Regions from separate parts of the Streptomyces sp. NBC_01092 genome, predicted to be linked through region 2. Evidence: riboswitches for the same ligand, from Rfam matches in the RefSeq annotation. Region 2 holds a riboswitch; each other region holds the start of a gene.

Region 1 (10,381 bases), 6.4 Mb from region 2:
GCTGGTGACCCTCGAGTCCGTGAACGTCGCCAAGTTCTACGAGACGGTGTTCGCCTACGAGGAGGAGGCGGTGGTCTCCGCCGACTTCGACTACGTCACCCTGCACATCGACGGCCGCCCGGTCGCCGGCATCCACGGCGTCGGCAACGCCCTGCCCCGCGACCGGGGCCCGCACTGGATGACGTACTTCGAAGTCGCCGACACGGACGAGGCGCTGGAGCGGATCGTCGGTCTCGGCGGTCATGTCCTGCGGCCGGCCCACGACAGCGACCATGGCCGCGTGGCGACGGTGGCGGACCCCGAGGGCGCCCGGTTCTCCGTCATCCAGAACCCGAGCTGACGGCTGCCCCGAGGGGGCCGAGCCGCGGCTCAGGCCTGGTGTACCGGCAGCACGTCCGGGGACAGCGCCGCCGCCCGCGCGCTGGCCGCCGTCATCCGGCGGCGGTGGTGGCGGCGGCACAGCACCTCGTAGCCCACGGCGTCCGCCTGGTTGACGTCGCCGACGACCACCTGGGCGCCCTCGACGACCATCTCGCCGCCTATCGTGCGGGCGTTGTGCGTGGCGCGGGCACCGCACCAGCACAGGGCCTCGACCTGGAGCACCTCGACCCGGTCGGCCAGTTCCACCAGGCGCTGCGAGCCGGGGAACAGCTTGCTGCGGAAGTCGGTCGTGATGCCGAAGGCGTAGACGTCGAGCCCCAGGTCGTCGACCACGCGCGCGAGTTGGTCGATCTGGACCGGGGCGAGGAACTGGGCCTCGTCGGCGATGACGTAGTCCGCGCGGCCGCCCCGGGAGAGGTGGTCGACGATGTAGCCGTAGAGGTCCATGCCGTCCTCGACCTCCACCGCGTCGGTGACCAGGCCGAGCCGCGAGGAGAGCTTGCCCTCACCCTCGCGGTCGTCACGCGTGAAGATCATGCCCGCGAGGCCACGCGCCGAACGGTTGTGCTCGATCTGGAGAGCCAGTGTCGACTTCCCGCAGTCCATCGTTCCGGAGAAGAACACCAGCTCGGACATGTGGAGTTGAGCACCTTTCGGCAACGCGGCGGTCTGGGAGGAGTTTCAGGAGCGTACTTCGAGCAGGGGGACCAGCTGCTCGGCGGGGGTCATCGAACCGTGGTTGCCGACCATCGCCGACTCCTTCGGCTCCCGCTCGGAGGCGATGATCAGGACGTCGTCCCGCGCGGCCGCGATCACGTCACCGATGCGGTCGTGGACGCGCTCGTCGATCTGCGGCCCGAACCAGCCCGCCTCGATCGCCTCGTCCCGCGAGGCCACCCAGAACTGCTCGCCGAGCACCTCGCGCCAGCAGGTCAGGACGTCGTTCGCGGCGCCCGGCACCGCGTACACGTGCCGCGCCCGGCCTTCGCCGCCGAGCAGGGCGACGCCGGCGCGCAGCTCCCAGTCCTCGTCGAAGTCGATGCGGTGTTCCTCGTCGAAAGGCACGTCGATCATGCCGTGGTCGGCGGTGACGTAGAGCGCGGTGCGCGGCGGGAGCTGCTCGGCCAGGCGCTGGACGAGCCGGTCGACGTACATGAGCTGGCCGCGCCAGGTGTCGGAGTCGACGCCGTAGCGGTGGCCGGCGCCGTCGAGTTCGGCGTAGTACGTGTAGACGAGGGAGCGGTCGCCCGCGGCCAGTTGCTCGGCCGCGAGGTCCATGCGCTCCTCGCCGGTCAGGCGCCCGAGGAACGTACCGCCACTGAGCGCGACCTTGGTCAGCGGGGTGTTCTGGAAGGTGGGCGACGACACCTGGGCCGCGTGCACGCCCGCGTCGTGGGCGAGCTGGAAGACCGTCGGGTACGGCTGCCAGACGCGCGGTGATGTCCACGGCTGCCAGCGCAGCTGGTTCATCAGCTCGCCGGTGCCGGGGTTGCGCACGGTGTAGCCGGGCAGGCCGTGCGCGCCCGGCGGCAGGCCGGTGCCGACGGAGGCGAGGGAGGTCGCGGTGGTCGCCGGGTAGCCGGTGGTGATCGGGCGTCCGGTGCCGCCGCGCGAGCTGCCGAGCAGCGCGGTCATGAAGGGCGCTTCCTCGGGGTGCGCCTTGAGCTGCTCCCAGCCGAGGCCGTCGATCAGGAACACGCACGCGCGGTCGGCGGGGGTCAGCTCGCCGATCGTGGCGGTCATGCCCGGTACGGCCATACCGGCGGCCAGGGTGGGCAGCAGGTCGGCGAGAGAGCCGCGGCCGTACTCGGGGGTCGGCGCGGAGGTGACGGCGAGGGGTTCCGGATGGGGGTCCCAGGCGGTGGACTGTGCCATCAGCGCGTGAGGTCCGCGGTCGCCTCGGAGAGCGACTGCGCGAAGGCGAGCGCCTGGCGCACCGTCTCCGGGCCGTCACCGGCCTCGCTGACGCGCAGGCTGAGGTCGTCCGCCGTCGAGCTGCCCGTGTAGCCGTGGTCCGCCTCGCAGTTGGGGTCACCGCAGGCCGCGGGCTCCAGATCGATGCGGGCGACGGCGCCCCAGCCGATGGTGAGGACGACCTCGCGGGGCAATGTGCCCACCGTGTACTGCTCCGGGTTGGCGACGACGCGGCTGAGCACGACCGACGAGATCCGGCCGATCTTGACCGACTCCGTCGAGGTCGTGGCGTACGGCGTCGGGGAGGTGGTGTCCGCGGCCTGCTCGTCGGTGTGGCTGACGATGAAACGGTTGCCGGTGAGGACGAGGACGGTCACATGCCGCCGCACCTCGTTCTGGTCGAACGTCGTCTCCTGATGGACCAGGTACGACCGGATGGGCTCGCCGCCCACGGCGGCCTCCACCGCCTCGGCCACGAGGGCCGGGTAGTAGCCGCTGCGCTCGATCGCCGCTCGCAGCCCCTGGGTCGTCGTACTGGTCTTGGCCATGACGCCCATCCTACGGGGGTGCACTGACTGCGAGGCACCGCTCGCGGGGGTCTCAGTACGTCGGCAGGGTCCTCGGTCCGAGGTCGTCGCGGGCGGGCGGCAGCGCCAGGCGCACGGAGGCGCCGAGGACGCTCAGGCCGTGTTTGGCGACGACGACCGGCTCCAGGGTGACCGCCACGACCTCCGGGTGGTCGTCGACCAGCCTCGACACCCGCAGCAGCAGCTCCTCCAGGGCAGGTGTGTCGACGGGTTCGGAGCCGCGCCAGCCGAACAGCAGCGGTGCCGTCCGGATCGAGCGGACGATCGAGGTCGCCTCGCGGTCGGTGACCGGGATCAGCCGGTGTGCCATGTCGCCGAGCAGCTGTGATGCGGCTCCGGCGAGCCCGAAGGACAGCACGGCACCGGCCGCCGGGTCGATCACGGCCCGTACGACGGTGTCGACGCCGCGCGGTGCCATGCTCTGCACGACCGGGCGCAGCTCCTCCGGTCTGCCGAACAGCTCGGTCAACTCGGTGTACGCCCGCCGCAGTTGCTCCTCGTCCGCGAGGTCCAGCCGGACGCCGCCGAGGTCGGCGCGGTGCCGCAGGTGCGGGGCGGTGGCCTTGAGTGCGACGGGGTAGCCGAGGGTGCGGGCGGCCTCGGCGGCCGCGTCGGGGGTGGGGGCGTGCAGGGCTCGGTGGACCTGGATGCCGTATTTGCCGAGCAGGTCGCAGGTCTCGTCCGTGCCGAGCGTGAGCCCCTGCCCGCGCGCGAGCAGACCGTCGATCAGCTGGGCGGCGCCCCTCTCGTCGATGTCCTCGTACTCGGGCACCTTGCCGGGCTCGGCCGCCTCGCGGCGCCACTGGGAGTACTTGACGGCTTCGCCGAGGGCACGGACCGCGCGCTCGGCCGCCGGGTAGGCGGGGATGAGGCGGGGGGTGCCCGCTGCGGTGTCCGACGGTTCGGGCAGCGGGTCGGCCGGGAAGTCCAGCGGGCGGAAGGGGTGGGCGCGGCCCGCGGTGCGGGGCGCCGCCCTGTCCGCCTGTGGCGCGGTGCTCGCGGCGGCCGACAGGGCCTCCGCGAGACCGCCGAGCTCCACGTGCACCACCAGCACCGGCTTCCCCGGCACCCGCTCGGCCGCCGAGCTCAGGGCCTGCGCGAGCTCGGCGTCCCCGGTCGTCGCGTCCCCGATCGCCGGTATCGCGGTGACGACGACCGCGTCGCACGTCTCGTCGGCGAGCGCGCGCGCCAGCGCCTCGTGGAAGTCGGCCGCCGACGCCGCGGTCGTCAGGTCCAGCGGCGGCAACGGCCGCAGTCCCTCGGACAGGCAGGCGTCGTAGGTCAGCAGTCCCAGTGACTCGGAGTTCCCCAGGATCGCCACCCGCGGGCCGGCCGGCAGGGGCTGGCGCGCGAGCAGCAGACCCGTGTCCACCAGTTCGGTGATGGTGTCGACCCGGATCACCCCGGCCTGCCGCAGCAGCGCGGACACCGTGGTGTGCGGCAACCGCGTGACCCGGACGGTGTGGCCCTGCGGCGCCGCTCCCCCGTGCCGTGCGCCCTGCACGACGACCAGCGGCTTCGCGGCCGCCGTACGCCGGGCGAGGCGGGTGAACTTGCGCGGGTTGCCGATGGACTCCAGGTACATGAGGACGACGTCGGTGTCCGGGTCGTCGTACCAGTACTGCAGGACGTCGTTGCCGGAGACGTCGGCCCGGTTGCCGGACGACACGAAGGTCGAGACGCCGGTGTCGCCGGTGACCCCGCCGCCGCGCCGGTGCAGCCGGGACAGCAGGGCGATGCCGATGGCGCCGGACTGTGCGAAGAGCCCGATCCTGCCCGGCCTCGGCATCTCGGGGGCCAGTGAGGCGTTCAGCCGGACGTCGGCGGCGGTGTTGATGATCCCGAAGGCGTTAGGGCCGATGATGCGCATGCCGTACGTGCGCGCGTGCCGGACGAGTTCGCGCTGGCGCTCGCGCCCGTCGGGGCCGCTCTCGGCGTACCCGGCGGAGAGCACGACCAGTCCCTGCACGCCGTGCTCGCCGCACTCGGTGACGACGTCGAGGACGTGGTCGGCCGGTACGGCGACCACCGCGAGGTCGACCTGCTCCTCGATGTCCCGCACGGAGCGGTGCGCGAGAACCCCGTCGAGCTCCTTGAGGTCCTGCGGGAACGCCTTGTTCACGGCGTACAGCCGGCCTGTGAACCCGGCGTCCCTGATGTTGCCGAGGACGCCGCGGCCGACCCCGCCGGGGCTGCGGCCGGCGCCGATGACGGCGACGGAGCCGGGCACCAGCAGCCGCCGTACGGAATGGGCCTCGGCGCGCTGCTCGCGCGCGTACTGCACAGCGAGCGAGCGGTCAGTCGGCTCCAGGTCGAACTCCAGGCGGACGACGCCGTCCTCGAAGCTGCGCTTCTGGGTGTACCCGGCGTCCGTGAACACCTTGATCATCTTGTTGTTGGCGGGCAGTACCTCGGCGGCGAAGCGGCGGATGTCGCGCTCGCGGGCGACCGCGCCGATGTGTTCGAGGAGGGCGGAGGCGACGCCGCGCCCCTGGTGGGCGTCCTGGACGAGGAAGGCGACCTCGGCCTCGTCGGCGGGGGCCGACGCGGGCATTCCGTCGGCGCCGATCCGGTCGTAGCGTACGGTGGCGATGAACTCGCCGCCCACCGTGGCCGCGAGTCCCACCCGGTCCACAAAGTCGTGGTGCGTGAAGCGGTGGACGTCCTTCGCGGACAGTCGCGGGTAGGGCGCGAAGAAGCGGTAGTACTTCGACTCGTCCGACACCTGCTCGTAGAAGCTGACCAGGCGCTCGGCGTCATCAACGGTGATGGGGCGGATGCGCGCGGTGCCGCCGTCGCGCAGCACCACGTCGGCTTCCCAGTGGGCGGGGTACTCGTGCCTGTCCGAGGCGCTCTGCATGGGCCCAGATTACGGCTCGCGTACGACAACGGCGCGAGGCAGTCTGTGGAGGACGTCACGTGGGGTCGAGGCCGCGACCCGACGGTCACCGAGGAAGGGACGTGCGTCATACGTTCGTCCGGTTCCGGCATGCTTCAGTGGTGTGGGAAACTGGTCTAGACAACCCTGAAAACCGAAGGGCAGCATCACATGGCTGAGCGCCGCGTCAACGTCGGCTGGGCCGAGGGCCTCCACGCCCGCCCCGCCTCCATCTTCGTCCGAGCCGCCACGGCCACAGGCGTCCCGATGACGATCGCCAAGGCTGACGGCAACCCCGTCAACGCGGCCTCCATGCTGGCCGTCCTGGGCCTGGGCGCCCAGGGCGGCGAGGAGATCGTCCTCGCCTCCGACGCCGAGGGTGCGGACGCCGCCCTCGACCGGCTGGCGAAGCTGGTCTCCGAGGGTCTCGAGGAGCTGCCCGAGACGGTCTGAGTGACCTGAACGGGTATCCGTAGCGAACGGTGAAGCCGCGTCCGCCTTTCCGGCGGACGCGGCTTCACGGTTTTCCGGCAGCCGTCCATGGAATTCACGATACGGTGGCGGCATATCCGAAAAAGGGCAGCAGAAATTCCCTGCCGCCGAATATCTCCTCTTTGTATACGGCGCCCGTGTTAATGCCGCAGGCTCGGCATGTTTACGGGATGTTGCGAATTCCTCACACGCTCCGTGCGCTCGCCGCCGGAGCCGAACCGAAGGCGGTGCGCCGAGAGCGAGCGCTCGGTGTGCAGGGCCGTGATCGCGCGGGCGCGTTCACCGTCGCCACGCGCCACCGCGTCCACGATCGCGCCGTGCTCGGTCCAGTACTCCACCGGTTCGGCCGGTGCCTCCACGGCATACATCCAGGCGATCTTGTGGCGCAGCTGGGTCAGCATCGAGGTGAGGGCGGGGCTGCCGCAGGCCTGGGCCAGCGTCTCGTGGAACCAGGCACCCAGGGAGCGCAGGTCCTCGCTGTTTCCCCGCCGGGCCCGCTCCTGCCCCAGCCTCACCAGGCCGCGCAGCACCTTCAGATGGGCCTCGGTGCGCCGCTGGGCGGCCCGGGAGGCGCCCAGGGGTTCCAGGAGGCCGCGCATCTCCAGCAGGTCGGCGGCCTCCTGCTCGGTCGGTTCGGCGACGCACGCGCCCGCGTGCCGCCGGGTCACGACGAAGCCCTCCGCCTCCAGGGTGCGCAGGGCCTCCCGCACGGGGACGCGGGAGACGCCGTAGCGGCGTGCGAGCAGTTCCTCGGTGAGCCGGCTGCCACGCTCGTAGACACCGGCGACGATGTCGTCCCGGATCGCCGTGCATACCGAATGCGCCGGAATACGCATGACCGACCTCCGCTTTAATCCCCGTGAAACGTCGAGAATGACGTGTTCGCAGTGACTCTATTGCAACCGGCCGGAATTTCCGACGGGGGGCCGGAATCCATGGATATTTTTTGGTCAGGCACCCCGGCCGGGAAACATCGAAAGCCCCGGCTCGGGGAGCCGGGGCTTCGGTGGACGCGGTGGTGGCGTCAGATGTTCACGCCGTGCGAGCGCAGGTAGGCGACGGGGTCGATGTCCGAGCCGTACTCCGACGTCGTGCGGGCCTCGAAGTGCAGGTGCGGCCCGGTGACGTTGCCGGTGGCGCCGGACAGGCCTATCTGCTGGCCGGGGGTGACGGTCTGGCCCACCGAGACGCCGATGGACGACAGGTGGCCGTACTGGGTGTACGTGCCGTCGTTCATCTTGATCACGATGTTGTTGCCGTACGCCCCGCCCCAGCCGGCCTCGACGACGGTGCCGGAGGCGACCGCGTGGACGGAGGTGCCGCTGGAGGCGTGGAAGTCGATGCCGGTGTGGCTGCCGGAGGACCAGACGGCGCCGCCGGCCTTGTAGCCCGTGGAGACGTACGAGCCGGCGATCGGGGACACGTAGGACAGCAGGCGCTTGCGCTCGGCCTCGCGGGCGGCGCGCTCCTTGGCCTCGCGCTCCTGGGCGGCCTTCGCGGCCGCCTTCTCGCGCGCGGCCTCCTCGGCGGCCTTCTTCGCGGCGGCGGCCTCCTTGGCCGCCCGCTCCTGGGCGATGGCCTGGGCGTCGATCTGGTCCGCGATCGAGTTCTCGACGGTGACGACGGGGATGAGGCCGGTCTGCTCCGTGGCGGGTTCGGCGGCGAGCGCCGGGGCGGCCAGGGTGCCGATCACGCCGGTGGCGGTGAGCGCGGCGACGCCGGCCGCGCGGGCGGTGGTGCGCTCGAACCGGCTGGGCCGGCGATGCTTGCCGGTGGGGCGGTTCTTCCCGGTGGCGCAGGTGAACGCCATGTAGTGGCTGGTCCTTTCCTTCCTTCTCGCCTACCGGGTTAGCTGACGGGTTCGGAGCAGGAAGGTCTCCTACGGGCCCCCTCGCCTGCGCGCGGGCGTCCGATTCACCCCAGGGACTTCGTGGGTCCCCGGCTCCCCTGGCTCGCGCCGTACGGGGACTCGGCGATGGCTGTCCGGTGCCGCGGGCGCGGCGCAGTGCCTGACGGACAGCCCGGAAGACGCTAAACGGGACATCTTTCAATCCCCAAACGGATCACGGCTTTTGTAGTGCATCCCACAGGTCAGACAGGCAACCTCCCCCTCAATTCGGGCATAAGGGAGCCCTGGTGACTCTTACGTCACCAGGGCCCCTACGCGCGCGTGGTGTCTCCCGGCGCCGGTGCGTCCTCTACTCGGCTCGGCTACTCGGCGGCGACGACGGTGACTTCGCCGATGCCGAGGGCCTCGACGGGCTCCCGGATCTCGGCCGCGTCGCCGACCAGGATCGTCACCAGACGGTCCACCGGGAAGGCGCTGACGGCCGCCGCGGTGGCCTCGACCGTGCCGGTCGCGGCCAGCTGCTGGTACAGCGTCGCCTGGTAGTCGTCGGGCAGGTGCTGCTCGACCTGGTCGGCCAGCGTGTTCGCCACGGACGCCGCGGTCTCGTACTTCAGCGGCGCCACCCCGACGAGGTTCTGCACGGCGAAGTCCCGCTCGGCGTCGGTGAGACCCCCGGCGGCCACGCCGCGCAGCACCGTCCACAGGTCCTGGAGCGCCGGGCCGGTGTTCGGGGTGTCGACGGAGCCGCTGATGGCGAGCATCGCCGCGCCCGTGCCGTCCGGGGCGGAGCGCAGGACCTGGCCGAAGGCCCGCACACCGTAGGTGTAGCCCTTCTCCTCGCGCAGGACCTTGTCCAGCCGGGAGGTGAGGGTGCCGCCGAGGCAGTAGGTGCCGAGCACCTGCGCGGGCCACACGCGGTCGTGCCGGTCGGGGCCGACCCGGCCGATCAGCAGCTGCGTCTGGACCGCGCCGGGGCGGTCGACGATGACGACGCGCCCGGTGTCGTTCGCGGTCACCGGCGGGACGGGCCGCGGCTCGGCCAGTGAGCCGGTCCAGGCGCCCAAGGTGTCGCCGAGCAGGGCGTCGAGCTCGACGCCGGTGAGGTCGCCGACGACCACGACGGTGGAGGTCGCGGGGCGTACGTGCCGCTCGTAGAAGGCGCGTACGGACGCGGAGTCGATGCCGGCGACGGTGTCCTCGGTGCCTTGGCGTGGGCGGGACATGCGCGAGGTCGCCGGGAACAGCTCCTTGGCGAGCTCCTTGGCGGCGCGACGCGAGGGGTTGGCCAGCTCGTGCGGGATCTCGTCGAGCCGGTTGCGCACCAGGCGCTCCACCTCGGCGTCGTCGAACGCGGGCGCCCTGAGGGCGTCGGCGAGCAGGCCGAGCGCCTTCGGCAGGCGGGAGACGGGCACTTCCAGGCTGACGCGGACGCCGGGGTGGTCGGCGTAGGCGTCGAGCGTGGCACCGCAGCGCTCCAGCTCGGCGGCGAACTCCTCGGCGGTGTGCTTGTCGGTGCCCTCGGACAGGGCGCGCGCCATGATCGTGGCGATGCCGTCCAGGCCCTTCGGCTCGGCCTCCAGGGGCGACTCCAGGAGCACCTCGACGGCGACGACCTGCTGGCCGGGGCGGTGGCAGCGCAGGACGGTGAGGCCGTTGTCCAGCTTGCCGCGCTCGGGCGCCGGGAACGCCCAGGGCCGGGCCGGGCCGGCCTGGGGCTGCGGGTGGAACTCCATGCTGGCGAGCTCGGTCACTGCGCCGACTCCTCGTTCTCGTCGGTGGTCTCGTCGGTCGCGGCGGCGTCGGGATCCTCGGCGCCGGTCGGCTCGTACACGAGCACCGCGCGGTTGTCGGGACGCAGCCGGGCCTGGGCCACCGCCTTGACCTCCTCGGCGGTGACGTCGAGGACGCGCTGTACGGCGGTGAACGCCAGCTGCGGGTCGCCGAACAGCACGGCGTACCGGCACAGTTCGTCGGCGCGGCCCGCGACGGTGCCGAGCCGGTCCAGCCACTCGCGCTCCAGCTGGGCCTGCGCGCGCTCCATCTCCTCCGCGGTGGGGCCCTCCTGCGCGAAGCGGGCGAGCTCCTCGTCGACGGCCGACTCGATGACCGGCACCTCGACGTCGCCGGAGGTCTTCACGTCCAGCCAGCCCAGGGAGGGCGCACCGGCCAGACGCAGCAGGCCGAAGCCGGCCGCCACGGCCGTACGGTCGTGCCGCACGAGCCGGTTGAAGAGGCGGGAGGACTCGCCGCCGCCGAGGACGGTCAGCGCCAGGTCGGCCG
Region 2 (10,381 bases):
GCCTCGGCCAGGTGGTTCACGGATTCTGCACAGCGGGTGTCACGGCACGGTGCCGGGCCGGCCCCGAGCCACCCGGAGCCACCGTGGAACCCCTCACCCGGGTCGTTCAACTGGTCGCACGCACGTGCGATCTACGCGAGTCGTACACAATCCTCTGTGGCTGGTTTTCCGGGGGTGACGCGATCCGGTTTCCTCCACACCTGCTGCGAGAGGGTCAGGGAGTGGGTGACTCGGGCCCGGGGACGACGATCGGCGCCTCGGCCTCGGCGCGGGCGCGCGCCATGCCGTTCTCGACCTCCTCGCGGGAGACTTCCTTGTAGAAGCGTTCCCCGTGGGCGTCGGTGATGTCGATGACGACGCCGGTCCACTCCTCGGCGGGCTCGTCCGGCACGTGCCCCAGCTGGTACTCGGCTTCCCGGAGCAGCTCCTCCGTGACCCGAACACCGGTCAGCCTCTCGGCAAGAGCGAGGACCGCCGCCTTGGTGTCGACGCCCGCGCCGGTGTCGTCCTCTTCCTCGGACAGGTCGAAGCCGACCTCACGCATCACGGAGACCAGCCCCACGCCACCGTCGAAGTCCAGGACGAGCGTCCAGTCGCCGCCGGCGCCCGGCACGGTGAACGCACCTCAGATGAAGGACTCGTCCCAGTAGTCCGACGCGTCGCGCAGTTCCTGCTGCCGCCCGCTCAGCCATGCCCCACAGCCTGACGGCCGCCGCTGACAAGGGCCCGTGAGGCGGGCTCGGTACTGCACCAGCGAACCAGCCGCCGTGCGCCATAAGGTGACCCCCGACCGCACGACGTGAGGGGTGAGGGCGTGGGTTCTGACGGTTCGGCAGCCGTGTTGGTGACCGGCGGGAGTGGGTTCGTCGGGAGTCATCTGGTACGGCGGCTCCTGGAGCGCGGCCACCGGGTCCACGCCACCGTGCGCGGTACGGCCGCCACCGCCAAGGTGCGGCCGCTGCGGGAGATGCAGGAGGCGCATCCCGGCCGACTGTCCCTGTTCGAGGCCGACCTGCTGTCCGAGGGCGCCTTCGACGAGGCGATGACCGGCTGCCGGACGGTGTTCCATGTGGCGTCGCCGTTCCGTATGCCGGAGAAGATCAAGGACGGCCGCCGGGAGATGGTCGACCCGGCACTGCTCGGCACGCGCAATGTGCTGGCGGCCGTCGAACGGACACCCACCGTGGACAGGGTGGTCCTCACCTCCACCGTGGGCACGATCTTCGGTGACTACGCGGACGTCCTGACGATGGACGGCGCGGTGCTCTCGGAGCGGTACTTCAACACCACCAGCACGGTGGAGCACAACCCGTACCACTACGCCAAGACGGTCGCGGAGCGCGCCGCCCGGGAAGCCGAGGCCGCCCAGGGCCGCTGGCGCCTGGTGTCGGTCAACCCCGGCCTCATCCTGGGCCCGTCCCTGACACCCGCCTCCGAGTCCGGCAGCCTGTTCCTGCTTGAGGAGCTGTTCAAGGGCTACTTCTTCTACGGCGCCCCGGACTTCAGCTTCGCCACGGCGGACGTGCGCGACGTGGCCGACGCGCACATCGCGGCGGCCGAGAACCCGGACGCGAAGGGCCGTTACATCGTGGCCGCCGAGACCATGACGTCGTTCCACGAGATGTCCCGCATCCTGCGGACCCGGTATCCCCGTGACCTCCGCCTCCCGCGCACCGCGCTCCCGCACTGGCCGGTACGGATCCTGGGCCCGGCCTTCGGCCTGACGCAGGATTACGTCCGCAAACACCTCGGCATCCGGTTCCGGGTGGACAACAGCCGGAGCGTGAGCGAACTGGGCATCACCTACCGCCCGATCGAGCAGACGGTCCTGGATCACTACGAAGCGTGGCGGCGCAGGCGCACCGCGAAGTGACCCGGCCGCCGCTCCCCCGTAAGCGTCGAAGGTCACAGAAACGTATCGGACATTTAACGCCTCAACCTTCACGGGAGGCGCACAAGTTGGCTAGGTTACGGATCAGGCCGCACGACGAACTCCGGCGAACCCCGCCGGGACGCGCGGCCTCCGCCGAGTCCGGTGCGCCCGCAGGGGTTCACTGGAGCCGGGGACCCAACCGAACTTGGGGTGAATCGGCCAACTGCCCTGCGGGGCAAGGGTCGTAGGGCAAACCTTCCGCAATCCATCGCCCGAACCCTCCCCCAGAGCCTGAACGGCCTGGGGGTACCCCCACCGCTAACTCGGTAGGCGGAGTACGGAAGGAGCACGTCGCCCATGGCGCCGGAAGGCACCGCGCGACCGGGGGCCCTGAGCCTGCCCGGCATGCGCAACTCCGCACTCGCGTCGGCGGCTCTCACCTCGGTGGCGCTGCTCGGCCAGACGGCGGGCGCCGCCCCCTTGTCCGCTGACGAGGCACCCAGCCGCGAGGAAGTCAGCCGCCGGGTCTCCTCCCTCTACGACCGGGCCGAGACCGACTCGGGAACCTTCAACGCCACCCGCGCCTCGTCGACGGGACCACGCAAGCGCGACGCCCGGCCGGAGGGCGCCGGACCCGCATCTGCCGCCGGGACCCGGGCGAGCGACATCGGGCGGGACGACCCCGCGCTCGACAGCGTCACCCAGCAGTGGTTCGACGTAGCGCGCGCAAAGCGCGGTCCGACCGTGCCGGCCGTGCTGCCGCGCGACAGAACGCCGGACCGTCCCGCAGCGCGCAGGCCCGCGCGTGCGACGCAGGATCTCGCCCCGGCGCGGGAGCCGTCCGGTCGGGCGCCGCTGGAGCTGACCGCCGGCCCCTCCGCCGAGTTGACGTCCGCTCCGGGCGCCGGGAGGGCTGCTGTTGCCGAGCTGACCGCCGGCCCCGTCGCCGCGCTGCCGGCCGCGCCCGCGGTCCCGCAGGGGGATGTCCAGGCCACCCAGGTCCTCCCGGCCGCCCCCGCCCTGCCCGCCTCGACCGCTCCCGGTTTCCAGGCCGCTCCGGCCGTCGCACCGGCGGCCGATCCGCAGCAGCGGTCGGGCCTGCGGACGACCAAGGAGCAGAACCGGCGCAAGCTCGACCGGGCCCACGAGCTGCTGTCCGTGTACGCCATGGGACAGAGCGCTCCGCCGACGGCCGTCGCCGCCCTGCCCGCCGCCGACACCTGGAGTGCCACGCCGGCCCAGCCACAGGCACTGCCCTCGGCCGACGACCAGTGGCAGGCCCTGCAAGCGCAGTCGGCCGCCGACCTCACCACGGTCCCGCCCGGCGCGATGGCCTGGCCGACCTCCGCAACGGCCCTGGAAACGGACGCCTTCGCGATCCCCGCCACGGACCCGATCCTCGGCACCACCACCGCCGCGCCCCCGGCGTTCGCCGACAGCACCGCCCTCACGGCGACGGGGTCACAGGACACGCGCGCCCTGCGGGCCCTGGAGTTCGCCCGTGCGCAGTTGGGCAAGCCCTGTGTCTGGGGCACGACCGGGCCGGACGCGTTCGACGGTCCCGGCCTCACCCAGGCCGCCTGGAAGGCCGCCGGCATCACCCTCCCGCGCACGGCCCCGGAGCAGGCGACGGCGGGGCAGGGCATCGCCCTCACCTATGTCGACCCCGGTGACCTGGTCCTCTTCCACGCCGGGCACGTCGGGATCTACTCCGGGAACGGCATGATGATCCACGCCCCGGGACCCGGGGCACTCATCCGCGAGGAGTCCATCCACTACGCCGGAGAAGCGGCGATCCACAGCGTGATACGGCCCGCCTGAGCCGACGACCGGCCGGCCACCGCGTCGCTCGACGGTCACCACCGCGTCACCGCCGCCCCGTCTCCTCCGAGGCGGGGCGGTCCTGTGTCGTGCCCCCGGGACAGTGCGCCGCGCCCACCGCGACGGCTGACGCACCGCCACCCCACCTCGGCTTTGTCGATACGTCCTGACATACCCATTGACATCATCTGCGGGCCGCCGCATAGTACCTGCCACTAGAGCGCGCTAGTGGAGCGCTCCAGCCGTTATCCAGCGGGCGGTACCCGTGAACCTCCCCCCACCTGAGAACCCGCCCCGATCAGCACAGCGAGGTGCATGGGACATGCGCAGACACCACCGAGCCGCCGGCCTGACGGCCGCCACGTTGGCCGCCGCCCTGTTCGCCGCCGGATGCTCCAGTGGCTCCGGCGGGAAGCAGTCCGAGGAGGGCGTCACGGACGCCTCGGCGGGCAAGGCCACGACTCCCCGGATGACCGTGGCCATGATCACGCACGCGGCGCCCGGTGACACTTTCTGGGACCTGATCCGCAAGGGCGCCGAGGCCGCCGCCGCCAAGGACAACGTCAAGCTCGTCTACTCCAGCGACCCGAGCGCCGGCAACCAGGCCAACCTGGTGCAGAACGCCATCGACCAGAAGGTCGACGGCATCGCCCTCACCGCGGCCAAGCCGAGCGCGATGAAGGCCGTCATCGGCAAGGCCGCGGCAGCCGGCATCCCGGTCGTCGGCTTCAACGCCGGCCTGGACAACTGGAAGGACCTCGGCATGCTCGAGTACTTCGGGCAGGACGAGAACATCGCCGGTGCGGCATTCGGCGAGCGGCTGGGCGAAACCGGCGCCAAGCACGCCGTCTGCGTCATCCAGGAGCAGGGCCACGTCGCTCTGGAAGCCCGGTGCGCCGGTCTGAAGAAGGGGTTCAAGGGCAAGACGGACATCCTCTACGTCAACGGCACCGACATGCCGTCCGTGAAGTCGACGATCACCGCCAAGCTCCAACAGGACTCCTCCATCGACCAGGTGGTCACGCTCGGCGCCCCGTTCGCGCTGACCGCCGTGCAGTCGGTGTCCGACGCGGGCAGCACGGCCAAGGTCGCGACCTTCGACCTCAACAAGGAGCTGGTGACGGCAGTCCAGGACGGCAAGGTCGAGTTCGCCGTCGACCAGCAGCCCTACCTCCAGGGCTACCTGGCGGTCGACTCGCTGTGGTTGTACCGGACCAACGGCAACTTCAGCGGGGGCGGCACCGCTCCCGTGCTGACCGGGCCGGCCTTCATCACCAAGGAAAACGTCGACGCGGTCGCCGAGTTCGCCGCGAAGGGCACGCGCTAGGCGCGTACAGGGACAGGCGAGGCCGGCCGTGACCGCGACGGGGCGCGGCCGGCCTCGCCGCTGCTTTGTCAGCGGGCCGGCTCCTGCGGGGCCGGCCCGCTCGTGCCCCGGACGACGAGCTTGGGGTCCAACACGGCCTCGCGCGGCTGGAGTTCCGGGTCCTCCAGCCGCTCCACTGCGAAGCGCACAGCGTGCTCGGCCATGAGGACGGCGTCCTGGCGGACGGTGGTCAGGCCGATCGGCATCAGGTGGGAGAGGTGGCTGTCGTCGTACCCGACCACGGACAGGTCGCGCGGGACCTCGACACCGGCCCGCGTCAGGGTCATCAGCAGGCCCATGGCACACCGGTCGTTGCCCGCGAGGACCGCCGTGGGCAGGGGCAGCCCCTGGTCGCGCTCCGCCAGCAGCAGACGGCCCGTCTCGATGCCCGACTCCTCGGTGTGGGTGCCGGGGATCACCCGCCGCTCGTCCGTCAGTCCGTGCCGGCGCATCGCCGCCCGGTAGGCGCGCCGCCGCTCGGCCGAGCCGGGGCCGCGCCCGCCGTCGATGTGCACGATCCGGCGGTGGCCCAGCTCCACGAGATGGTCCATGGCCTGGCGCACACCCTTGCCTTCGGCGCTGTGCACGAAGTCCACGTGGGCGCCGGGCGCGCGACGGGCGACCGAGACGGTCGCCGCACGGCGTCCGAGCGCGTCGAGGTAACCCGGCTCGGCGTCGGGGGCGAGCAGGATCAGCCCCTCGCAGCGGTGACCGAGCAGCGCCTCGATCGCCTTGGACTCGCCGCGGCCGGGGGTGGTCCCGGAGAGCAGGACGTCGTAGCCGAGCCGCTCGGCCTCCGGGTAGATGCCCGCGATCAGGTCGGTGTGGAAGGTCTGGTGGACGATGAACATCACGCCGAGCGTGCGGCTGCGGCCACGGGCGAGCAGCCGGGCCGCGTTGTCCGGGCGGTAGCCGATCTCGTCGGCGACGCGCAGGACCCGCTCGCGGGTCTCGCGACCGGCGCCCGGCAGATCCCGGAAGACGATCGAGACGAGCGCCCGGGAGACGCCGGCCTTCTCGGCGACGTCCGCCATCGTGGGCCGCTGACGGCCTGACACATCCACCTGTGAACCCACCCTTCGACGCCGTTCACCTTAACGAGGTCGCGAAATCTTCCGGCAACAAGCTATTGACATGACATTTGGACCAGGGTCATCGTACTCGAACTAGAGCGCGCTAGTAGAGCGCGACAGAATCACATTCGCGGTTACGTCCGCTGACGTCCGTCCCCTCCCCGAAGGACTTGTCATGGCAACGGCGCCAACCTCGCTCCGCACCATCGCGGGCAACCTGTGCCTGGGCTCGGCCCCCGACTCGTGGGGCGTCTGGTTCCCCGAGGACGACCAGCAGGTCCCGTACACCCGCTTCCTCGACGAGCTCGCCGCGGCGGGGTACGAGTGGCTGGAGCTCGGGCCGTACGGCTACCTCCCCACCGACCCGCGCCGGCTCAAGGAGGAGCTCGACGCACGCGGCCTCAAGGTCTGCGGCGGCACCGCCTTCGGCGCGCTGCACCGGCCCGAGGACTGGGACGAGATGCTGGCCCACGTCCGGCGGGTCGCCGAGCTGACCGCCGCGGCGGGCGCCCACCACCTGGTCTTCATCCCGCCGATGTACCGGGACGAGAAGACCGGCGCGTTCACCGAGTCCCCGGAGCTGACCGCCGAGCAGTGGGCGGGCTTCGGCAAGGCCGCCGACCGGCTCGGCAGGCTGCTGCTCGACGAGTACGACGTGCGCCTGGTGATCCACCCGCACGCGGACAGCCACATCCAGACCCAGCCGGAGATCGAGCGGCTGCTGAACGAGTCCGACTCCCGCTGGACCAACCTGTGCCTGGACACCGGCCACGTCGCCTACGGCGGCGGCGACAACGTCGACCTGATCCGGCGCTACGGCGAGCGCGTCGGGTACGTGCACATCAAGCAGATGGACCCGGAGATCCTCCGCCAGGTCGCCGCGCAGGACCTGTCGTTCGGCGAGGCCGTCAAGCGCGGTGTGTGCGTGTCGCCGCCCGCCGGTGTGCCGCGGCCCGTCGACGTGGTGGCCGAACTGGCCCGGCTGGACGCCGAGTTGTTCGTGATCGTCGAGCAGGACCTGTACCCGTGCGCGCCCGAGGTGCCGATGCCCATCGCCGTGAGCACGCGTGAGCACCTGGCGGGCTGCGGCCTGACCGGGACGCGACGTCCGGCCCTCAAGACGCTCGACGACCAGTGAGGAGAGGGCCCATGGACGTCAGGGACGACACGACGAAGAGCCCGCCCTCGGTCACGGACGACGCCCCACCGGAGGTGTCGCGCCGACTGCGGCTCATCACCCTCATCGCCACCTTCGGCGGACTGCTCTTCGGCTACGACACCGGCGTCATCAACGGCGCCCTGCCGTACATGACCGACGACCTCGGTCTGACCGCGGTCACCGAGGGCATGGTCACCAGTTCGCTGCTGCTGGGCGCGGCCCTCGGTGCCGTCGTCGGCGGGCGGTTGTCGGATGCGCGCGGGCGGCGCCGTACGATCCTCGCCCTCGCGATGCTGTTCTTCGTCGGCGCACTCGGCTGCACGCTGGCGCCGACGACCGCCGTCATGGTCGTCGCCCGGTTCGTGCTCGGCCTCGCGGTGGGCGGCGCCTCGGTGACCGTGCCCGTGTACCTCGCGGAGGTCTCCCCCGCGGAGCGGCGCGGGGCGCTGGTCACCCGTAACGAACTGATGATCGTCAGCGGCCAGTTGCTGGCGTTCACGTCCAACGCGATCATCGCCCGGGTGGGCGGCGAGTCCGGCGGGGTGTGGCGCTGGATGCTGGTCATCGCCACGATCCCGGCCGTGGTGCTGTGGTTCGGCATGCTGGTCATGCCGGAGAGCCCGCGTTGGCTCGCCTCCCGGACCCGCTTCGGCGAGGCCCTGGAGGTGCTCAAGCAGGTGCGCTCCCAGCAGCGCGCCGAGGCCGAGCTCGCCGAGGTGTCCGCGCTCGCCGTCAAGGAGGACCAGGAACGGCTCGGCGGCTGGCAGGACATGAAGGCCACCCCGTGGATCCGCAAGCTGATGCTCATCGGCTTCGGCATCGCGATCGTGCAGCAGATCACCGGCGTGAACACGATCATGTACTACGGCACCCAGATCCTCACCGACGCCGGCTTCGCCTCCGACAGCGCGCTGACCGCCAACATCGCCAACGGCGTGATCTCGGTGCTGGCCACCTTCGTCGGCATCTGGCTGCTCGGCCGGGTGAACCGACGCCCCATGCTGATGGTCGGTCAGGTCGGCACCACCGTCGCCCTGTTGCTGATCGGCGTGTTCTCGCTGGTGCTGCCGGCCGGTGACGGGCGTGCCTACGCCGTGCTCGCCATGACCGTCACCTTCCTCGCCTTCCAGCAGGGCGCGATCTCGCCGGTGACCTGGCTGATGCTGTCGGAGATCTTCCCGATGCGGATGCGCGGCTTCGGTATGGGAGTCGCGGCGGTGGTGCTGTGGCTGACGAACTTCGTGATCGGGCTGGTCTTCCCGTCGCTGGTCTCCGGCATCGGGATCTCCCACACCTTCTTCCTGTTCGTGGTGGCGGGCATCTTCTCGCTCACCTTCGTGAAGCTCTACGTCCCCGAGACGAAGGGCCGTTCGCTGGAGACCCTCGAAGCCGAACTCCGGGCGCGCTTCTCCTGAACACCCCCTGTCCCCGGGTCCGTCGCGGCCGGGGATCGCAGAAAGGACCCTCACCCATGACTGTGCGAGTAGGCGTCATCGGCGCCGGCTGGATCGGCAAGGAGCACATCCGGCGGCTGACCGACACCGTCACCGGCGCCCGCGTCACCGCGGTCACCGACATCGACGCCGCCCGTGCTGAGGACGCGGCGGCCCCGGTCGGCGCCCGGGTGCTGCCCGACGGCGCCGCCGTGATCGCGGCGGACGACGTCGACGCCGTCCTCGTGACGTCCTGGGGCCCGACCCACGCCGAGCACGTGCTGAACGCCGTCGCCGCCAGGAAGCCGGTGTTCTGCGAGAAGCCGCTCGCGACCACCGCCGAGGACTGTCTGCGGATCGTCGAGGCCGAGACGGCCCATGGCCGGCGTCTGGTGCAGGTCGGTTTCATGCGCCGGTACGACGCCGGGTACCGGCAGATGAAGCAGGTCATCGAGGCCGGCCGGATCGGCGAGCCGCTCATCGTGCACTGTGCCCATCGCAATCCGAACGTGCCGGAGTCGTACACCTCCGCGATGGCCGCCCTGGACACGGCGGTGCACGAGGTCGACGTGCTGCGCTGGCTGCTGGACGACGAGATCGTCTCCACCCAGGTGATCACCCCGCGCGCCACGAGCAAGCGGTTCGCGCACCTGAAGGACCCGCAGATCATGCTCTTCGAGACCGCCAAGGGCGTCCGCATCGACCTGGAGGTCTTCGTCAACTGCCGGTACGGCTACGACATCCAGTGCGAGGCCGTCGGCGAGGAGGGCCTCGTCCGCCTCCCCGACCCGGCCGCGGTCGGGGTGCGCACCGCCGCTCAGCACAGCACCGAGGTGCTCACGGACTGGGTGGGCCGCTTCCGGGAGGCCTTCGACACCGAGTTCCGCGAGTGGATCGCCGGCGTCGCCGCCGGCGACGCGCCCACCGGGCCCTCGGCGTGGGACGGCTATGCCGCCACCGTCATCACCGCGGCGACGGTCGAGGCCCTGGAGTCGGGCCGCGTCGTCGCCACCGACCTCAAGCCCCGCCCCGCCTTCTACGGAGGTGCCGCGTGAAGATCGCCCTCGACCCTTACATGTTCCGTGCGCTGCCCATCGACGCGATGGTGCGCACGGTCGCCGAACTCGGCTACGAGTACATCGAGTTGTCGCCCCGCGCCGACTTCATGCCGTTCTTCCTGCACCCTCGGGCCGACGACGAGCGGATCGCCGAGCTGAGGAACTCCCTGCGCACGCACGGCGTCCGGCTGTCCTCCGTGCTGCCGCTGTACAAGTGGTCCTCGCCGGACGAGACGGAGCGGCAGGCGGCCGTCCGCTACTGGAAGCGGATGATCGAGATCACCTCCGAACTCGGCTGTCAGCTGATGAACAGCGAGTTCAACGGGCGCCCGGAGCGCGCCGCCGAGAGCGAGGCCGCCTTCTGGCGCTCGCTGGAGGAACTGCTCCCGGTGTTCGAGCGCGAGGGCATCGCGCTCAACCTGGAGGCCCATCCGGACGACTTCTGCGAGGAGAACACCCCCGCGGTCGACCTGGTCCGCGCGATCAACAAGCCGTGGGTGAACTACCTCTACTGCGCCCCGCACTCCTTCCACCTCTCGGGCGCCGACCCGAAGGCGGACATCGCGGCGATGATGCGCCACGCCGGTGACAAGCTCCA
Region 3 (10,381 bases), 3.7 Mb from region 2:
GGAGTACGGCATCGCGCACGCGGTCACCGGCAAGCTGATCGTCGCGACCGAGCGGGAGGAACTGCCGCGGCTGCACGCCCTGGTCCAGCGCGGCCGGGAGAACGGCATTCCGGTGCGGGAGCTGCGTGCCGGGCAGATCGCGGAGTACGAGCCGCAGGTGCAGGGCCTCGCCGCGATACACGTCGGGACGACGGGCGTCTGTGACTTCGTCGGGGTCGCCCGGCAGCTGGCCGAGGGATCGGGGGCGGAGATCCGGTACGGGGCGCGGGTCGAGCGCGTCGACCGGCGGGCGGACCTCGGGGTCGCCGTGCGGACGGAGGGCGGGGACATCGTGCGCGGGCGGGTCCTGGTGAACTGCGCCGGGCTGTACTGCGACGAGGTGGCCCGGATGACGGGGGACGAGCCGGAGGTGCGGATCGTGCCGTTCCGGGGGGAGTACTACTCCCTGGCGCGGCCCGAGCTGGTGCGGGGGCTGGTGTATCCGGTGCCGGATCCGGCGTTTCCGTTCCTCGGGGTGCATCTCACGCGCGGGATCGACGGGGGCGTGCACATCGGGCCGAACGCTGTGCCGGCGCTGGCCCGGGAAGGGTACGGGTGGGGTGTCGTGCGGCCGCGGGAGGTCGGGGCGACGGTGGCGTGGCCCGGGGTGTGGCGGATGGCTCGGCGGCACTGGCGGTACGGCGTGGGGGAGCTGCGGCGGTCGGTGTCCAAGGGGGCGTTCACCGTGGCGGTGCGGAGGCTGTTGCCGGCCGTGACTGCCGATGACCTGGTGCCTGCGGCTGCGGGGGTGCGGGCGCAGGCGGTGTTGCGGGACGGGGGGCTGGTGGATGACTTTCTGATCCGGGAGGGGGCTCGGGCCGTGCATGTGCTGAATGCGCCGAGTCCTGCGGCGACGGCTTCGTTGCCGATCGGGCGGGAGGTCGCGCGGAGGGCGTTGGCGGTGTTGGAGGGGAGCTGACGGGCCTCGTCCTCATAGGCCGGACGGGCCTGGTCCTCAAAGGCCTGACGGGCCTCGCCCTCAAAGGCCGGAAAAGGCCGGACGACGCTGACAGGTGCGCACCGGCACCCCGAAGTCCCGCCCCCCGTAAAATCGACCCCACTGTGTCTGATTTCCTCAACGCCCCCGAAGCCCCCCAGCCCGGCAGCCTCCGTCAGTCCGAGGCGTCGGGCGAGCATGATCATCACCTTCCCGGTGTGTCCGTTCGGCATACCCGAGCCAAGGGTGAGCCACGGTTTCCGGACGGGCCCAAGGCCGATCCGGCCGGGTCGCACTTCGAGCGGCGGATCCGGAGTTTTCAGCCGCGGCGCAGCAGGGTGACCGCGGGGCAGGCGGACGCGTTGCAGCGGCTGTGGCCCAAGTGGGGGCTGGACATCGACGGGCAGAGTGTCGTCGACCTGGGCGAGCTGTTCGGGAACGGCAATCCGGTCGTGCTGGAGATCGGCTTCGGCATGGGCGAGGCCACGGCGCAGATGGCCGCCGGCGACCCCGGCACCAACATCCTCGCCGTCGACGTCCACACCCCGGGGCAGGGGAATCTGCTCAACCTCGCCGACCACCACGGCCTGGACAACGTCCGCGTGGGCAACGGCGACGCCATCATCCTGCTGCGCGAGATGCTCACCCCCGACTCCCTCGACGGGCTGCGCGTCTACTTCCCGGACCCCTGGCCCAAGAAGCGGCACCACAAGCGGCGGCTCATCCAGCCCGAGTTCCTCGGCCTCGCCGCGACCCGGCTGAAGCCCGGCGCCCTGGTGCACTGCGCCACCGACTGGGAGCCGTACGCCGAACAGATGCTCGAAGTGCTGACCGCGCATCCCGACTTCGAGAACACCTGCTCCGACGGCGATTTCGCGCCCCGTCCCGAGTTCCGGCCGCTGACCCGTTTCGAGGGCCAGGGACTGGACAAGGGTCATGTGGTGAACGACCTGCTCTTCCGCCGCGTACAGCGGTAGGAGCAGCGGGAAGAACAGCACCGACGACACCATCGACAGCAGCACCGACAGCCACCTCCACCGGCGCCCGAGCCCTCTCGCGCTGCTGCGGGCGGCGCCCCTGCCTCGTTAGGGTCAATGCCGTGGCCACCTGTCCCCCGTACCCGACGCACCCCACCGGTCCCACCGGCGGCGCACTGCGGCACGCGCACTGGTGGCAGAGGCGATGGGTGCGTTACAGCGCGCTCAGCACCCTCCTCGCGCTGTCCGGGCTGGTCATCCTCGCCCTGGTGCGCGAGCAGACCGGCACCGAGGGGTTCCTGGTCGGGCTCGGGCTCGCCGTCCTGCCCGTGCCGCTGCTGGTCGCCGCCTTCCGCTGGCTGGACCGCGTCGAGCCGGGCCCCTGGCGCAATCTGCTGTTCTCCTTCGCCTGGGGCGCCTGCGCGGCGGCGCTCATAGCGATCGTCGCCAACAGCTTCGCGACCCGGTGGATAGCGACGGCCACCGCCGATCCGTCGCACGCGGACACCCTCGGCGCGACCGTCATAGCGCCCATCGTGGAGGAGCTGGCCAAGGCCGCGGCCATACTGCTCGTCTTTCTCTTCCGGCGACGGGACTTCACCGGGATCGTCGACGGCGTGGTGATAGCCGGGGTCACCGCCACCGGTTTCGCCTTCACCGAGAACATCCTTTACCTCGGTACCGCCTTCGGTACCGACCAGCTCACCGGCGACCGCGGCATCGCCTCCGTCACGGCGGCGACCTTCTTCGTCCGCGTGATCATGTCGCCCTTCGCGCACCCGCTCTTCACCGTCCTGACCGGCATCGGCTTCGGCATCGCCGCGCTGTCGGGCGAGCGCCAGCACGTGCGCCGCGTCCTGCTCCCGTTCCTCGGGCTCTTGCTCGCCATGGGCATGCACGCGATGTGGAACGGCTCCTCGACCTTCGGCGAGTACGGCTTCTTCGCCGTGTACGCGGCCTTCATGGTGCCCGCGTTCGGCCTGCTGACCTGGCTGGTGATCTGGACCCGGCAGCGCGAGCTGCGGACGGTGCGCGAGGAGCTGCCCGCCTACGTCGTCGCCGGGTGGCTGTCGCCGAGCGAGCCGTTCGTGCTGGGCTCGATGCGGGACCGGCGGGTGGCCCGGCAGTACGCGCGACACCGGGGCGGGCGGCCGGCGGCGCGGGCGGTGGCGCAGTACGAGGCCTACGCCACGTCGCTGGCGTTCCTACGGCACCGGGGGCGCCGCGGACGGGCCGGCGCGGACTTCGTCGTACGGGAACAGGAGTTGCTGCACGAGCTGTGGCACCGCCGGGAGTTCGCCCGCCCGGCCCTGGAACACGCGGCCGCCGCACAGGCCGGGCCGCGGCACGAGCACGGGTACGGCCATGGCTACGGCCACCCGGCGCCGCTCCCGATGCCGGTCCACTGGCAGTCGTACGGCCAGGTCAACGCGCCCTCGTACGGGCCCGCGTACGGACAGACGGCGCCGTACCCCGCGTACAACCCGTATCGGACCTGACCGGGCCGGGGCGCGCGAAGGGCGTCCCCGGGAAGAGCGATCGAGCCACACACCGAACCGGCGGCCCTGGCGTCGGGGGGTCGTCGCCAGGACCGCCGGGGATCAGAAGTGGATACCCGTCGAGGGGTGCCTCAGGGGGTGAGCCCCTTGCCCTGGAGCCACGCCATCGGGTCGATGCCGTTCGTGCTGCCACCGGGGTGCACCTCGAGGTGCAGGTGGGCGCCGGTCACGTTGCCCGTCGCGCCCACGCGGCCGATCACGTCGCCCGTGTTGACCTTCTGGCCCACGCTGACGCTGATCGAGGACTGGTGCGCGAACCAGAGCTCGGTGCCGTCATCGAGGGTGATCTCCGTCTTGTAGCCGTACGAGCCGTCCCAGCCGGCGAAGGTGACCGTGCCGGAGTGGATCGCCTTGATCAGCGTCCCGGTGGGGGCGGCGAAGTCGAGGCCCGTGTGGTACCCGGAGGACCAGTAGGCGCCGGCCTGACCGAACGTCGAGGTGATCGTGTACGAGGAGGTCGGCAGCGTGTACTGCTTGGCCAGCTCGGCGAGGCGCTCGGCCTCGGCCTTCTTGCGGGCCTCCTCCTCGGCGGCTGCCTTCGCGGCGGCGGCCTTGGCCTCGGCCTCCTTCTCCGCCTTGGCGGCCGCTGCGGTGGCCTCCTTCTCGGCGGCGGCGACGGCGGCCGCGGCGGCCTTGCTGTCGATCTGGTCCTGCTGGAGCTCGGCCTGCGCGATGATCCGGCTGCGCAGCGCCTCACCGGCGTCGGAGGTGCCCTGCGGGGTCTCCTCGACGGTCTCGCCCATGGTGCTGAGCGCGGTGGCCGTGTCCTCGGCGGGCTCGTCGGAGGAGTCGTCGGAGATCAGGGGCAGGTCGGGCATGGTGATGGCGACCGGCGGCTTGCCGCTGTTCGCGCTGGCCATGCCGCCCGCGCCGACGGCGGCTATGACGCCTACGCCGAGAACGGTGGAGCTGCGGGCGAGTCCCCCGCCACGCTGCTTGGAGACGCGGTGCCTGCCACGGACGGGACGAAGGGACTCCGAGGTCGGGTTCCACTCCTCGTACGGGCCCTCGTCGGTGCGGTAGCTGTCGTAGCCGAAGGTGTCGGTGTTGCGCTGACTCGGCACGAACGGGGCTTGCGGGGCAGGCCGGTTGGACGCCACGTGGGCGTACTCCTTTCCTTCCTTCTCGCCTACCGGGTTAGCTGACGGGTTCGGAGCAGGAAGGTCTCCTACGCGCGTATACCAACCGTGCTTCCACGGTGGAATCCGTGCGATTCACCCCAAGGTGGTGGTTCCCCGGTTCCCTTGCGGGATTCGGCGCGTGCGCACGGAGCCGACTCTTGTGACGGCTGGGACGACCGCGCTGCGTTATCGAACGTTAATAGACGCGGGGTGCGGATTCCAAGCTGTTCCTCTTGATCATTAACGATTTTCGCCTGGACTTACGGGTCATGACCGGCCCAAAACGGGCGAGTTGGCCAAGGTTCAGCAGCCACATAGGTATTGACGGTGTGTCAGTTGTTATGCGGAGGGCGGTCACTCGATCACCCCGGGTGATGACGATCAAGGTCGCCGTACGGCCATGAGGGCCATGTCGTCCGCCATTCCTCCTCCGGAGTGCCGGCGGACCTCCACCGAAAGCACACCGAGCAGCTCGCCCGGGTCGCGCAGCGCGTTGGCGCGCCCCGCGAGGCCCGTCTCGGGCTCGTAGAACCGCCCGCCGCCGTCCCGCGCCTCGGAGAGCCCGTCGGTGTACAGCAGCAGCGTGGCCCCGCGTGGGAAGCCTGCCTCGTCGGCCCGGTCGGGCCAGGTGCCGAGCTCGTCCATGCCGAGCGGCAGGGCGGGCTCGGTGGCGGGCAGCGGGCGTACGGTGCCGTCGGCGTACAGCAGCAGGGGCGTCGGATGCCCGCGGTTGACGAGGCGGACGATCCCGCCGCCGTGGGGCAGCTCGGCGAGCACGACGGTGGTGAAGCCCTCGCGGGACTCGTCCCCGTCCCGCCGGGTGCGCTCGCGCGCGAGCGCCCGCTCCAGTCGCTGGGCGACCGCCTCCAGCGTGGCCTCCTGCTCCGCGGCCTCCCGGAAGGCCCCGATCACGACGGCGACCGCCCCGACCGCTCCCATGCCCTTGCCGCGCACGTCCCCCACGACCAGCCGGACGCCGTGCGGGCTGTCCTGCACCGCGTACAGGTCCCCGCCGATGGAGGCGCCCTCCTGGGCCGCCTCGTAACGCGCGGCGATCCGGAACCCGCCGATCCGCTCGGCGGGTTCGGGCAGCACGGCGCGCTGGGCGGCCTCGGCGATCTCGCGGACGGACGCGAGGCGCTCGTCGCTGCGGCGCACGAGGAGGTTGATGAGGACGGCGAGCACGGAGACGACCACGACGGTGACCACCTCGGTGATCACCTCCGCGCGCGAGAGGCCGCCACCCAGGCCGCGCATCACGAGCAGTACGGCGACGGCCACGGCGCCCGTGATCACCGTGCCGCGCTGCGAGTAAAGAGGGGCGGCGACCAGGGGCGCGGCGGTGAAGAAGGGGGCGCCGGTGACGTCCGTGGGCGTGGCGTGGTCGTACACCGCTCCGGCCGCGATCAGCAGGGCGGGGAGCAGCCGGACGAACCGGCGTGCGTAGGAGATCCGCCGTTGCTCCACCTGACCAGGGTTGCCGAAGCGGGGGCGGGGAGCGAGCGCTGGGAGCCGACCGGGAAAACACTCAGGGCCGGAACTGATGAGTTCCGGCCCTGAGTCTTCAGTAGCGGGGACAGGATTTGAACCTGCGACCTCTGGGTTATGAGCCCAGCGAGCTACCGAGCTGCTCCACCCCGCGTCGTTGACTCAATAGTACGCCATCCGCGAGGCCCGAAGCACACACGTTTCCAGGGAACCGCCCTGAACAGGACTTTTCGGGCGCTCGTGCGACCCAGGTCACGTCCAGGCACCCGGGCGGCACCTAGGCGCCTCAGGGCAGCAGGTGTGCATTGGGCGCCTTGGCCCGCTCCTCGTACTCCGGCAGGACCAGGACATCCACGCCCTGCGCCGCGAGCATCCCGCTCCCGTCGGCCCCCGCCACGAAGGTGTCCGGCTCGCGCCAGGCCGTCACCACCCGGCGGACCCCCGCCGCAAGGATCAGCCGCGCGCAGGGCAGGGGCCGGGACGAGCGGTGCGTGCACGGCTCCAGGCTGCTGTACACCGTCGCGGACGCGAGCCGCGGATCCCCGGTCGCGATCTTCGCCAGTGCCGCCTCCTCGGCGTGCACCACGAGGTCGCCGCCCTCCCGGGAGTGCCCGCGCGCCAGCTCGGTCCCGTCGGCCGCCACGACCACCGCGCCGACGCTGAAGGCCGTCTCCGACGGCGGGCACTGCGCGGCCAGCTCGCACGCCAGCGCCATCCAGTGCCGGTCCGCGGCAGCGGGGAGGGTGCCGGTGCCGGGCGCCGTCGGCGCGTAGCGCATCAGCACGACGTCCTCGATACGGCGCGACTCCAGCAGGCGCAGCCGCCCGCCCTGGTAGCCGCCCGGCCCGAACAGCCGCGGCGCCTCGGGGTCGCCCACGAACAGCGGCGCCAGCACCAGCTGCAACTCGTCCGCGAGCCCCTGCCGCATCAGCTGCGTGTGGATCGTGCCGCCGCCCTCGACCATCAGCCGCTCCACGCCGCGCGCCTCGCGCAGGTGCGCCAGCAGGCCCCGCCAGTCCAGCTCCGGGCCCAGCGCGACGATGTCCGCCGCGACCGGCGCCCGGCGCAGGCGCTCCGCGCCCTTCTCCGTCGTGTAGACGATCTTCTCGCCGCCGGTGTGCCAGAAGTTCGCCGCGGGGTCCAGCTCGCCGGACGCGCTGACCGTGACCTTCAGCGGATACTCCGGCCTGCCCGCATCCACCCGCGCGGCCCGCCGATCGGCCGAGTTCACCAGCAGCCGCGGATTGTCCGCCCGGATCGTGCCGGCGCCGATCAGGATCGCGTCCACGGACGCACGGACCTCGTCGACCCGGTCGAAGTCGGCCGGGCTGGACAGGAGCAGGCGCTCGGGGGTGGTGTCGTCGAGGTAGCCGTCCAGGGAGACGGCGGCGGACAGCAGGACGTAGGGGTACGACGGCATCGGCGCGCTCTCCGGCTCGGCAGACTCGGTCTTGGTTCAAGTTTGAAACAAACCTACACTGGTCGTATGACGACTCGCTGGCTCACCCCCGAGGAGCAGCGCGCCTGGCGCGCGTACATCGGCGCCGTCCACCTCATGGAGGACGCCATGGACCGGCAGCTCCAGCAGGAGACCGGCATGCCGCACATGTACTACTCCATCCTCTCCACCCTGTCCGAGTCCCCGGAACGCCGGCTTCGGATGACCGATCTCGCGGAACGGCTGAAGATCACCCGCAGCCGGCTGACGTACGCCGTGACGCGGCTGGAGAAGGACGGCCTGGTCCTGCGCGAGAACTGCGACTGGGACAAGCGGGGCAGCATCGCGGCGCTGACCGACGAGGGCATGACGGTCCTGGAGGGCGCGGCGCCGGGCCATGTCGAGACCGTGCGGTCGATGCTCTTCGACCGGCTGAGCCCGGAGCAGGTCGGGCAGCTGGAGGAGATCTTCACCCAGGTCAGCGAGGGCTTCCAGGGCGACAGGGCGCATGCCACCGCGGAGGACGTGCCCTGGCGGCGGCGCTCCGGCAAGCCCTGTTCATGACCTGGACCACAATTTCTGTTGATTCAAATTTAAAGCATGGGGTAGGGTCCTGAACCGAGGACCTGCTTCAAATCTGAAGCAGACACCCACGTACGGAACCCGGAGAACCCGCATGCCCGACTTCACCGCCGCCGCCACCCAGCGCGCCCGCGTCCGGGTCCCGCTGCGCTTCCAGGACGGATACGCCGTCGACGCCGAACTGGTCACCTTCCACGGCCTGGCCGACGGCCTGGAACACGTGGCCGTCGTCCTCGGCGACCCGGCCCCCGGCACCACCCCGCTGGTCCGTCTGCACTCCGAGTGCCTGACCGGCGACGTCTTCGGCTCGGCCCGCTGCGACTGCGGCCCGCAGCTGCGCGAGGCCGTCGAGCGCATCGCCGAGCGCGGCGGCGTGCTGCTGTACCTGCGCCAGGAGGGCCGCGGCATCGGGCTCTACAACAAGCTCGACGCGTACGCCCTCCAGGACGAGGGCCTCGACACCTACGCCGCGAACGCCGCCCTGGGCCTGCCGGAGGACGCCCGCGACTACACGGCGGCCGCCCAGATGCTCACCGCCCTCGGCATCGGCGAGCTGGACCTGCTCTCCAACAACCCCGACAAGGCCGACCAGCTGCGCGCCCTCGGCATCGAGGTCCAGGGCCGCGTCCCCACCGGCGTCTTCGCCACCCCGGACAACGTCCGCTACCTGCGCGCGAAGGTCCTCCAGACCCAGCACACCCTGCCGCTGGCGGACCTGGCGGGGCTGACCGCGGGCTGAGCGACGGCAACGACAAGGGGCGGGCGCCCGGCATCGGACGCCCGCCCCTCAGTCATCGGTACGACGGCTACGGCGTGACCTTCTCGATCGTCACCCCGCCCACACCCGCGGTCGTCCCGCGCGTGTTCACCAGCCGCACCTCACCGAAGAGCTGCCGGCCCTCGGGCACGGCCCGTGCGACGGTGACGTCGGCCGCCACCTTCGCCGAGTCGCCCGTCGCGAGCTTCACCGGCGTCGACTCGTCGACCTTGACCGAACCGAGCGCGGAGGAGAAGTACGCGTCCCGGTAGTCGTACGCGGTCGAGCCGGACGGCACCTCGAAGCCGGCCACCTCGACGGTGTACTTGCCGGCGGCCGGGTCGGCGATGGAGACGGACTCGTCGGCGTCACCGTCCGCGGACTGGCCGACCAGCTTGCCCTGGGCGTCGTACACCGACAGGTCGAGGTCGGCGCCCAGGTCCGAGACGTTGCCGATGGCGACGTCCAGCGAGGTGGTGCCCTCGGGCACCTCGATGGTGCTGGTGTGCGTCTCGCCGCCGGCGATGGTCGGCCGCGCGGTCTTCGACGAGCCGAGCGCGCCGCCCTTGAGGCTGCCCTCGACGGACTCCAGCTTGTTGGTCACCGTCCAGGACGCGGCGACCGGCGAGCCGACCTTGGCCTCCGGCACCTTCACGGCCTCCGGGTCGAAGGACGCGCCGTACACCGTGGCGTTCAGCTTGAACGGGTTGTCCAGCAGCGGCGACGTACGGCGCGAGTCGACCTCGATCTCCCAGACGCCGGGCTGCGGGTCGGCGTAGGCGGCGATGTCCGTCGTGTCCGGGTCGTCGTCGGCGGCCGTGACGCCGTACGGGCTGATGGCGCTGAACTTCGTCAGGCTGCCCTCCTTCAGCCCGCCGAGCGTGACCTGGAGCGACTTCGTGCCCTCGGGGACGGTGACGAAGTACGACCTGACGTTGTTGCGCTGCACCGAACCCGAGGCGGTGAAGGTGTGCTTGGCCGGGGTGGAGACCACGACGGTGGTGAGGATCTGCTTGTCGACGCCGACCGTCCTCGGGTCGTCGGCCTCAAGGATGGCGCTCTTGATGCCCGCGTTCTTCGGCGCGGCCTGCACCTTGACGGTGACCGCCTTGTTCAGCGGCAGGTCGACGACCCTCGGGCCGACGATCGAGAAGGTGCGGGCCTTGTTGTTCGCCAGCCGCAGGGTGTGCGGGAGCGAGCCGGCGGGGCCGGACGTACGGGTGATGGTGACGTCGTACGTCTTCTTCTGGCCGGCCTTCAGGCCGCCCTCGCGGTCGTACAGGCCCGTGCCGAAGCCCGGCGTCTTCAGCGCCTGGTCGAGCGCGGTGTCGACCGGGGCCTTGACGGCGTAGTCGTGGGCGGTGGCGCCCGCCTTGACGGCCTTCCAGGCGTCGAGGACGTCGATGCGGCCGGCGCCCTCCTCGTAGGCCTGAAGTCCCTCGATGTGGTGGGCGGTCGAGGTGAGGGCGGTGCGCAGCTTCTC

The links. A riboswitch is a leader RNA that binds a small molecule or an ion and turns the genes downstream of it on or off. The one in region 2 is predicted to bind cyclic di-AMP.
Positions count from the first base shown of each region.
Region 1: it holds a riboswitch for cyclic di-AMP, as region 2 does, so the genes downstream of both, OG254_RS35745 (M23 family metallopeptidase) here and OG254_RS06490 (C40 family peptidase) in region 2, are expected to answer to the same signal.
Region 3: it holds a riboswitch for cyclic di-AMP, as region 2 does, so the genes downstream of both, OG254_RS23465 (M23 family metallopeptidase) here and OG254_RS06490 (C40 family peptidase) in region 2, are expected to answer to the same signal.

Region 1 covers NZ_CP108659.1:7,867,636-7,878,016, reverse strand. Annotated here, with positions in the region: gene OG254_RS35780 (VOC family protein) at 1-340, shown strand, start outside; gene OG254_RS35775 (thymidine kinase) at 370-1,017, opposite strand; gene OG254_RS35770 (alkaline phosphatase family protein) at 1,063-2,256, opposite strand; gene OG254_RS35765 (DUF5998 family protein) at 2,256-2,852, opposite strand; gene OG254_RS35760 (GNAT family N-acetyltransferase) at 2,896-5,742, opposite strand; gene OG254_RS35755 (HPr family phosphocarrier protein) at 5,932-6,213, shown strand; gene OG254_RS35750 (GntR family transcriptional regulator) at 6,393-7,088, opposite strand; gene OG254_RS35745 (M23 family metallopeptidase) at 7,277-8,062, opposite strand; cyclic di-AMP (ydaO/yuaA leader) riboswitch at 8,076-8,237, opposite strand; gene OG254_RS35740 (pitrilysin family protein) at 8,464-9,852, opposite strand; gene OG254_RS35735 (M16 family metallopeptidase) at 9,849-10,381, opposite strand, start outside.
Region 2 covers NZ_CP108659.1:1,510,930-1,521,310, forward strand. Annotated here, with positions in the region: gene OG254_RS06480 (DUF6461 domain-containing protein) at 215-613, opposite strand; gene OG254_RS06485 (NAD-dependent epimerase/dehydratase family protein) at 815-1,873, shown strand; cyclic di-AMP (ydaO/yuaA leader) riboswitch at 2,015-2,222, shown strand; gene OG254_RS06490 (C40 family peptidase) at 2,231-3,694, shown strand; gene OG254_RS06495 (sugar ABC transporter substrate-binding protein) at 4,017-5,021, shown strand; gene OG254_RS06500 (LacI family DNA-binding transcriptional regulator) at 5,090-6,094, opposite strand; gene OG254_RS06505 (TIM barrel protein) at 6,309-7,271, shown strand; gene OG254_RS06510 (sugar porter family MFS transporter) at 7,283-8,707, shown strand; gene OG254_RS06515 (Gfo/Idh/MocA family oxidoreductase) at 8,764-9,780, shown strand; gene OG254_RS06520 (sugar phosphate isomerase/epimerase family protein) at 9,777-10,381, shown strand, end outside.
Region 3 covers NZ_CP108659.1:5,201,225-5,211,605, forward strand. Annotated here, with positions in the region: gene lhgO (L-2-hydroxyglutarate oxidase) at 1-958, shown strand, start outside; gene trmB (tRNA (guanosine(46)-N7)-methyltransferase TrmB) at 1,102-1,953, shown strand; gene OG254_RS23460 (PrsW family intramembrane metalloprotease) at 2,076-3,452, shown strand; gene OG254_RS23465 (M23 family metallopeptidase) at 3,584-4,612, opposite strand; cyclic di-AMP (ydaO/yuaA leader) riboswitch at 4,624-4,781, opposite strand; gene OG254_RS23470 (PP2C family protein-serine/threonine phosphatase) at 5,015-6,100, opposite strand; tRNA gene OG254_RS23475 (tRNA-Met) at 6,202-6,275, opposite strand; gene OG254_RS23480 (dihydrofolate reductase family protein) at 6,408-7,541, opposite strand; gene OG254_RS23485 (MarR family winged helix-turn-helix transcriptional regulator) at 7,608-8,123, shown strand; gene ribA (GTP cyclohydrolase II) at 8,236-8,880, shown strand; gene OG254_RS23495 (S8 family serine peptidase) at 8,948-10,381, opposite strand, start outside.